Regions from separate parts of the Pseudomonas sp. GW821-FHT01C01 genome, predicted to be linked through region 2. Evidence: riboswitches for the same ligand, from Rfam matches in the RefSeq annotation. Region 2 holds a riboswitch; the other holds the start of a gene.
What was found. Region 2 has a riboswitch for cobalamin ahead of cobO (cob(I)yrinic acid a,c-diamide adenosyltransferase). Riboswitches for the same ligand answer to the same signal wherever they lie in the genome.
Positions count from the first base shown of each region.

Region 1 (3,869 bases), on a different contig from region 2:
GTCTCGGCCTGCAAAATCAGCGGAGCGACCCAGAAACTTTGCAGCAGGGTCAGTAGCAGGGCGGCCAGCAGCCCGGTGAAACCTGCGGTTTGCGCAATACGCTTGATCATGTCGGCAGCTCTCAATGGCACGGGAATGCGGAGCTGTGACGGGTATCGTGGGCGGCATTGTGCACCGCTTCGATGTGCGAGAAACCGGCGAAATACACGAGGCAAGCGCCCAGGATCGACGCGCAGACGGCGGCGGTCAGGCGTTGGGCCAGGGTAGAAGTGGTGCTGGTTGTTGTGTGGCCGGTGCTGCTGATGATCGACATGGCGTTTCCCTCTGGTCTGTCAGCGGGGAATAAGAGCGCATGCAAAAACCTGCGCAACCAGGCGCGCAGCGTTTCGAACAGCGCCCGCCCACCGCGGGTTTGTTGTTTCAGTGATCGTACTGGTCACTTTGTGTTGCGGGCCGGTCTCCGGGCTCACGAGGGGCGCAGGCATCTGCCTGATCCTGCAAGCATCACCTTCCCATGCCGTAGTGGCACAGTGGATCTGATGCTTCGCTCGCTTACCGTTGCGGGGGCAGCACCGGACTGACATGGCTTAAGAGTAAAGCACATGATTCACCGGTTTCCCGTTTCACCCTGTGAAGGGCACCCGTAACAAGTTGTGTAGGAGAGCATGGGCGGGGGTTGGGCGTCAATTGGCAAGGGTTCTCAACTGGAAACCGAGTCGCTTTCTTCGCGAGCAAGCCCGCTCCCACACTTGACCCTTTTCTCCTGAAAGAACCCGATCAAATGTGGGAGCGGGCTTGCTCGCGAAGGGCACACCGCAGAAGTCACGTGAACATTGACCCGCCCCAATACCATGCGTAGCCTTGCGCTTTCGAGGTTCTTCGGCGTTTGTCGAAGCTAAGAAGGGAACGCGGTCGATGCCGCGGCTGCCCCCGCAACTGTGAACGGTGATGTTCGCTGCCACGCCACTGCAGGCTCAATCCATGAGACCGGCGGGAAGGCGCAGCGAATGCCAGGCTCAAGGCCGGCACACCGTCAGCCAGGAGACCTGCCTCGTCACAGATTCTCACTTTCAACCGGGCGGGGTGATCCGGTGGCGAACTCTTCAGGCACGCGCGTCCTCGTTGCCGGTTGTCGTCCCGTATGCCCGCCAGCTTAGCCAAAGGGCATCCGATGAAAACACTGGCCAAACTCCCCGTCACCATCGTCACCGGCTTTCTCGGCTCGGGTAAAACCACGCTGCTGCGGCACATGCTCGACAACGCCCAGGGTCGCCGCATCGCGGTGATCGTCAATGAATTTGGCGAGTTGGGCATCGACGGCGAAATTCTCAAGCAATGTTCCATCGGCTGCACCGAAGAAGAGGCCAACGGCCGTGTCTATGAACTGGCCAATGGCTGCCTGTGCTGCACCGTCCAGGAAGAGTTCTTCCCGGTGATGCGCGAACTGGTGGCCCGTCGCGGCGATCTCGATCACATCCTGATCGAAACCTCGGGCCTTGCCTTGCCAAAGCCGCTGGTGCAAGCCTTCCAGTGGCCGGAAATCCGCAGCGCCTGCACGGTTGACGCGGTAATCACCGTGGTTGATAGCCCGGCCGTCGCCGCGGGCACGTTCGCTGCGTTTCCCGATCAGGTCGACGCCCAGCGCAAACTCGACCCGAACCTGGACCACGAATCGCCACTGCACGAGCTGTTCGCCGACCAATTGGCCAGCGCCGACCTGGTCATCCTCAACAAAACCGACCTGATCAACCCGGCAGACCTGGCCCGTGTGCGCCTGGAAGTCGCCGAAGAATTGCCGCCCGCGGTGAAAATCATCGAAGCCAGCAGCGGTCGCCTGCCGCTGGACGTGCTGATCGGCCTGGGTGCCGGCTCCGAAGAACACATCGACAGCCGTCACAGCCACCACGACCATCATCACGATGGCGACGACGATCATGATGACCACGATCACGACGCCTTCGATTCGATCTCCATTGAACTGCCCCAGGCCGACGAAAGCCTGCTGATGGACGCGCTGACCCAACTGGTGGTCCAGCACGGCATTTTGCGGGTCAAGGGTTTTGCGGCGATCCCGAACAAACCTATGCGCCTGCTGATCCAGGGCGTGGGCACGCGTTTCGACAAGCATTTCGACCGTCAGTGGGGCGCCGAAGAAGCGCGCATCACCCGCTTGGTGCTGATCGGCCAGGAACTGGACGCCACTGTTCTCGAAGCGCAATTGCGCGCCGCGCTCAGCGTGTAAGCCATGCACCTGCTCAGGACCCAGCCCGGCGGTTTCGTGTCGGATGACAACATTGCCGACCTTGGACAAACCCCCGCCGAACTGGTGGTCCTGTGCAGCGGCGACTCCAGCCTTGCGCTGCTCGCCGAGGCGGCGCAGCAGTTGCCCGGCGATTACCCGAGCGTGCGCCTGGCCAACCCGATGCAGGTGCAGAACCATGCCTCGGTCGATTTGTACGTCGACGAAGTGCTGCGTCACGCCAAGGTGATCCTGATTTCGCTGCACGGCGGCATCGCTTATTGGCGCTACGGTATCGAGCGTCTGGTCGAACTGTCGCAACGCGGCGTGCAGGTGATTCTGGTGCCGGGTGATGATCGCCCGGACCCGGAACTCAGCGACCTGAGCACCGTCGGCGCCGAGGATCGCGATCGGCTCTGGCAGTTTCTGCGCCAGGGCGGCATGGGTAACGCACTGGATTTTTTTCGCTGCCTGGCCAACCGCTGGCTGGCTCGTGATTACACCTGGGGCGAGCCGCAAACCCTGCCACGCACGGCGATTTACCACCCGCACAAACACGCCGCCGCACTGAGCGACTGGCACGCCGACTGGCGCGCGGGTCAACCGGTGGCGGCGGTGCTGTTTTACCGCTCGCATTTGCAGGCGGCGAACACCGCTTTCATTGATGTTTTTTGCCAGCGATTGCAGGCGGCGGGGTTGAATCCGTTGCCGATTGCGCTGGCCAGCCTGAAAGAACCCGGCTGCCTTGGCGTGGTCGAGGACTGGCTGGATGAGGCCAGCGTCTCGGTGATCCTGAACACCACGGGGTTCGCCCAGTCGAGCCCCGAAGCCCCGCATCTGCGTCCGTTTCGCCGCAATATTCCGGTGATTCAGGCCATTTGCGCGCAGGACAACGAACCGGGTTGGCGCGCCAGCGAACAGGGCCTCGGCCCCCGTGACCTGGCGATGCACATTGCCTTGCCGGAACTGGACGGCCGCATCATCAGTCGCCCGATCAGTTTCAAGGATCTGGCGTGGCGCAGTGAGCGCAGTCAGTCGGATGTGGTTTGCTACCGGCCGCAACCGGAGCGCATGGATTTCGTGGCCGAACTGGCGCGGCGTTGGGTCGATCTGGCACGGGTGCCGAATGCGCAGAAGCGCATTGCGTTGATTCTCGCCAATTACCCGACCCGTGACGGTCGCATCGGTAATGGCGTCGGGCTCGACACACCGGCCGCCGCACTGAATATCCTGCGGGCGCTGCATGCCGAAGGGTATCCGTTGCCGACCGAATTGCCGGACAGCGGCACGGCGCTGATCCAGCAGTTGCTGGGCGGCGTCAGCAACGATCTCGATACCCTCGACCTGCGTCCGTGCCAGCAAAGTCTGGCAATGGACGAGTATCTGGCGATGTTCCACGCACTGCCCGAAACCAACCGCGCGGCGGTGCTCGAACGTTGGGGCGCGCCAGAAAACGACCCGATGTGTCGTAGCGGACGGATGATGATCGCCGGCCTGCGTTTTGGCCTGACCTTCGTCGGCATTCAGCCGGCGCGGGGTTATCAGGTTGACCCGAGCGCGGTGTATCACGACCCGGACCTGGTTCCGCCCCACGGCTACCTGGCGTTTTATTTCTGGCTGCGCAACACCT
Region 1 is NZ_JBWKXF010000006.1:52,172-56,040, forward strand. Features, by position in the region: gene AC07XF_RS06040 (CbtA family protein) at 1-110, opposite strand, end outside; gene AC07XF_RS06045 (CbtB domain-containing protein) at 122-313, opposite strand; cobalamin riboswitch at 435-660, opposite strand; cobalamin riboswitch at 856-1,068, shown strand; gene cobW (cobalamin biosynthesis protein CobW) at 1,172-2,242, shown strand; gene cobN (cobaltochelatase subunit CobN) at 2,246-3,869, shown strand, end outside.
Region 1: it holds a riboswitch for cobalamin, as region 2 does, so the genes downstream of both, cobW (cobalamin biosynthesis protein CobW) here and cobO (cob(I)yrinic acid a,c-diamide adenosyltransferase) in region 2, are expected to answer to the same signal.

Region 2 (3,869 bases):
TGCCGACCAGTGTCATACCAAACGGCGAGTTGAGGTTTTCCAGAAACACGGTTCGGGTTTCCGCGATGCCGTCGTGATCCTTGTCCCGTAGCAACGTGATGCGGTTCGGGCTGGGCACGGTAGATCCGGCACGCCCCATGACGTTCTTCATGACCCAACCGCGAATGCCATTGCTGTCTTCGGGTTTGGGTGGTGCGGCGGTTTCCGCCACCAGCACATCGCCATTGGGCAGCACATAAAGCCAGCGCGGGTGATCCAGGTCTTCGGCAAAAACGGCCACTTGGGTGCCATTGGCGGCGATGGGCTTCGCACCCTCCGGCCAGCCAATGGCAGGTGCAATGTTCACGGTCGGAACCAGGGTCTTGTTGGGTTCTGGTAGTTGAGGTGACGGGCCGGTGCCGTCGGAGACTTGCAGCCTGGAGGTCTCGCCACAAGCGGCGAGCCCTCCGCTGAGCGCGATAACGAGAACGAGCGGGGGCGTGCGCATGCTGGTGTTCCCTATGAATGCCTTGTTCTAATCATAGAGGAGCGTTGTCGTCCGATGGTTCAACCCTTAGCCGCGTGCTTCCTTGAACAGCACTGCAATGCCAGGGTGATAGTTGCCGGCTTCGTTGCGCAACTTGCGATAGGCGTAAGGGAAATACCAGGCCACAGCGCAGGTGTGTTCCTTTTGCAGGTCGTCGACCATGTCCTGGAGTTCTTCCGGCGTGGCGCCTTGCTGGGCTTTTTGCGGTGCGACGAACAGGCAGCCGAGCTTCAGGTCACTGGCATGGCTCACTCGCTTCGCGTCGCTGGCGATATCGAGCAGGGCCTGGGTCAGGTTGAGACTGTTGACCCGTGGCCAGCGCTGGCTGGTCTGGATGTAGGCGCGGGTTTCGGGCGAGGCGAGGAACAGGTCGGCGCGGCTGTTGCGTTCGCCTTCTTCGGTCTGTTTGCGGGTTGGCGTCTGTTGCAACGTGACCATCTCGGCCATCCAGGCGGCGGCAGACAGCAGTCCGAGATTGGCTTTTTCGTCGTGCCAGTACGGTGTGTCGCCATCACCGCGGACGGCGTTATAGCGGTCGATGCATTCGAACCAGCGCTCGAGCACCGGGCGCAGGAATTCCAGATTTGGATTGCTGATGATCATGCCTTGCATGGGCTCACCCTTGTTATTGTGTTGTGAGGTTGTGGCTCTTTGATATCACTGCTGAGAGCGTGGCACAAGATTGGCGTCAGTTTATTGATTGACAGCAGTTATTCGGCAGGTGGCCTCCCGGCTTTAATTGACGCTCCACCCCCAACCCTCTAACCTTCGCGGCTTGTTTCAGGTGCTCTGTGGCTTGGGTCGACAGAGTGAAACAGGGAAGCCGGTGAGTGAGTTCTTCTTCAAGTCGAAGGCCTGCAATTCCGGCGCTGCCCCCGCAACGGTAAATGAGTGAAAACTGTGTCTGGTGCCACTGTGTCGGTTTGATGCGGGAAGGCGCACAGTCTGGCCCCGCGGCCACTCATGAGCCCGGAGACCGGCCTGATTCATCCAGCGGCATCACGGTGGGCGATGCCAGGCTTTTTGCCTTCTATTGTTGTGCCTGCCCGCCGTTATTCCAGCCTCAACGGAGAGCTCCCCCATGACTGATACCCCCGATCGTGACGAACGCCACCTGGCGCGCATGCAGCGCAAAAAAGCCGTGATCGACGAGCGCATTGCCAATTCCCCGAACGAATGCGGCCTGTTGCTGGTGCTGACCGGCAACGGCAAAGGCAAGAGCAGTTCGGCTTTTGGCATGCTCGCCCGCGCCTTGGGTCACGGCATGCAATGTGGCGTGGTGCAGTTCATCAAGGGCCGCAACAGTACCGGCGAAGAGTTGTTCTTCCGACGCTTTCCCGAGCAGGTGCGCTTTCACGTGATGGGCGAAGGTTTTACCTGGGAAACCCAGGATCGTCAGCGCGACATCGCCGCCGCCGAAGCCGCCTGGGCAGTGTCGCAGGAGCTGCTGCGCGATCCGTCCATCGGTCTGGTGGTGCTGGATGAGCTGAACATCGCCCTCAAGCACGGCTACCTCGATCTCGACCAGGTGCTCAGCGACTTGCAGGCCCGACCGCCGATGCAACACGTGGTGGTCACCGGGCGTGCCGCCAAGCCGGAAATGATCGAGATGGCCGACACCGTCACTGAAATGGGCATGATCAAGCACGCCTTTCAAGCCGGGATCAAAGCGCAGAAAGGCGTCGAGCTGTGAACACGCCTCGTCATTGCCCGGCGGTACTGATTGCCGCACCGGCCTCCGGCCAGGGCAAGACCACCGTCACCGCAGCGCTGGCCCGATTGCATCGCAATCAGGGGCGCAAGGTTCGCGTGTTCAAGTGCGGTCCGGACTTTCTCGATCCGATGATCCTCGAACGTGCCAGCGGTGCGCCGGTATATCAACTGGACATGTGGATGGTTGGCGAGCAGGAGAGTCGTCGACTGTTGTGGGAAGCCGCCGCTGAAGCCGACCTGATCCTGATCGAAGGCGTCATGGGGCTGTTCGACGGTACGCCGTCGAGCGCCGATCTGGCGCGGCATTTCGGTGTGCCGGTGCTGGGTGTAATCGATGGCACCGCCATGGCCCAGACTTTTGGCGCATTGGCCCTGGGGCTGGCGCGTTATCAGCCGGACTTGCCATTCGCCGGCGTGCTGGCCAATCGTGTCGGCACGCTGCGCCACGCGCAACTGCTCGAAGGCAGCCTGACTGAAGGATTGCGCTGGTACGGCGCGCTGTCCCGGGAAACCGGGATCGAATTGCCGAGCCGGCACCTTGGCCTGGTTCAGGCCAGTGAGTTGAACGATCTCGACCTGCGCCTCGATGCGGCAGCCGATGCCCTGGCCAGCAGTTGCGAAGTCGCGCTGCCACCGGCGGTCGAGTTCGCCGCACCTGATGTCATCGCAGCCGAACCGCTGCTGGCCGGCGTGCGCATTGCCGTCGCCCGTGATGAGGCCTTTGCGTTCACCTACGGCGCGAGCCTGGATTTGCTGCGAGCGATGGGCGCCGAGTTGTCGTTCTTCTCGCCGATCCGCGACAGTGCGTTGCCGGAGGCGGACAGCCTGTATCTGCCGGGTGGTTACCCGGAACTGCACCATGTTGCACTGGCGCAAAACACTGCGATGCTCGATGCGATTCGCGCGCACCACGCCGCCGGCAAACCGTTGCTCGCCGAGTGTGGCGGCATGTTGTATCTGCTCGACTCCCTGACCGATGTCGAGGGCACTCGTGCCGAACTGGTTGGCTTGCTAGCCGGTGATGCGGTCATGCAAAAGCGTCTGGCGGCGCTGGCGTTGCAAGCGGTGGAACTGCCGGAAGGTTCGCTGCGCGGGCACACCTATCACCATTCTCTGACCAGCACTGAACTGGCGCCGATTGCCCGTGGCATGAGCCCTAACGGCGGGCGTGGAGCGGAGGCGGTTTACCGTGAAGGGCGGATGACCGCCTCTTACGTGCACTTTTATTTTCCGTCCAATCCCTCGGCGATTGCCGCGCTGTTTGCGCCGAGCCTTGAGGCCGCCTTCGCTGGCAAGCCAGCTCCTACAATGGATCACCAACCCCCTGTAGGAGCGGGCTTGCCCGCGAAGAGGCCATGACCGACAACGCATTCTCCGAAGTCGAGCGCGCAGCGGTCTACCGCGCCATCGCCGAACGCCGCGACATGCGCCACTTCAGCGGCGGTACGATCGAGCCCGAGTTGCTTCGGCGCCTGCTCGAGGCTGCGCATCAGGCGCCGAGCGTGGGCCTGATGCAGCCTTGGCGCTTCATCCGCATCAGCGATCGCGCCTTGCGTGGGCAAATCCAGGCCCTGGTGGAAGAAGAGCGCATTCGCACCGCCGAAGCCCTTGGCGAGCGCAGCGATGAGTT
Region 2 is NZ_JBWKXF010000055.1:10,725-14,593, forward strand. Features, by position in the region: gene AC07XF_RS24450 (PQQ-dependent sugar dehydrogenase) at 1-487, opposite strand, end outside; gene AC07XF_RS24455 (hypothetical protein) at 554-1,138, opposite strand; cobalamin riboswitch at 1,292-1,525, shown strand; gene cobO (cob(I)yrinic acid a,c-diamide adenosyltransferase) at 1,608-2,219, shown strand; gene AC07XF_RS24465 (cobyrinic acid a,c-diamide synthase CobB) at 2,216-3,598, shown strand; gene bluB (5,6-dimethylbenzimidazole synthase) at 3,595-3,869, shown strand, end outside.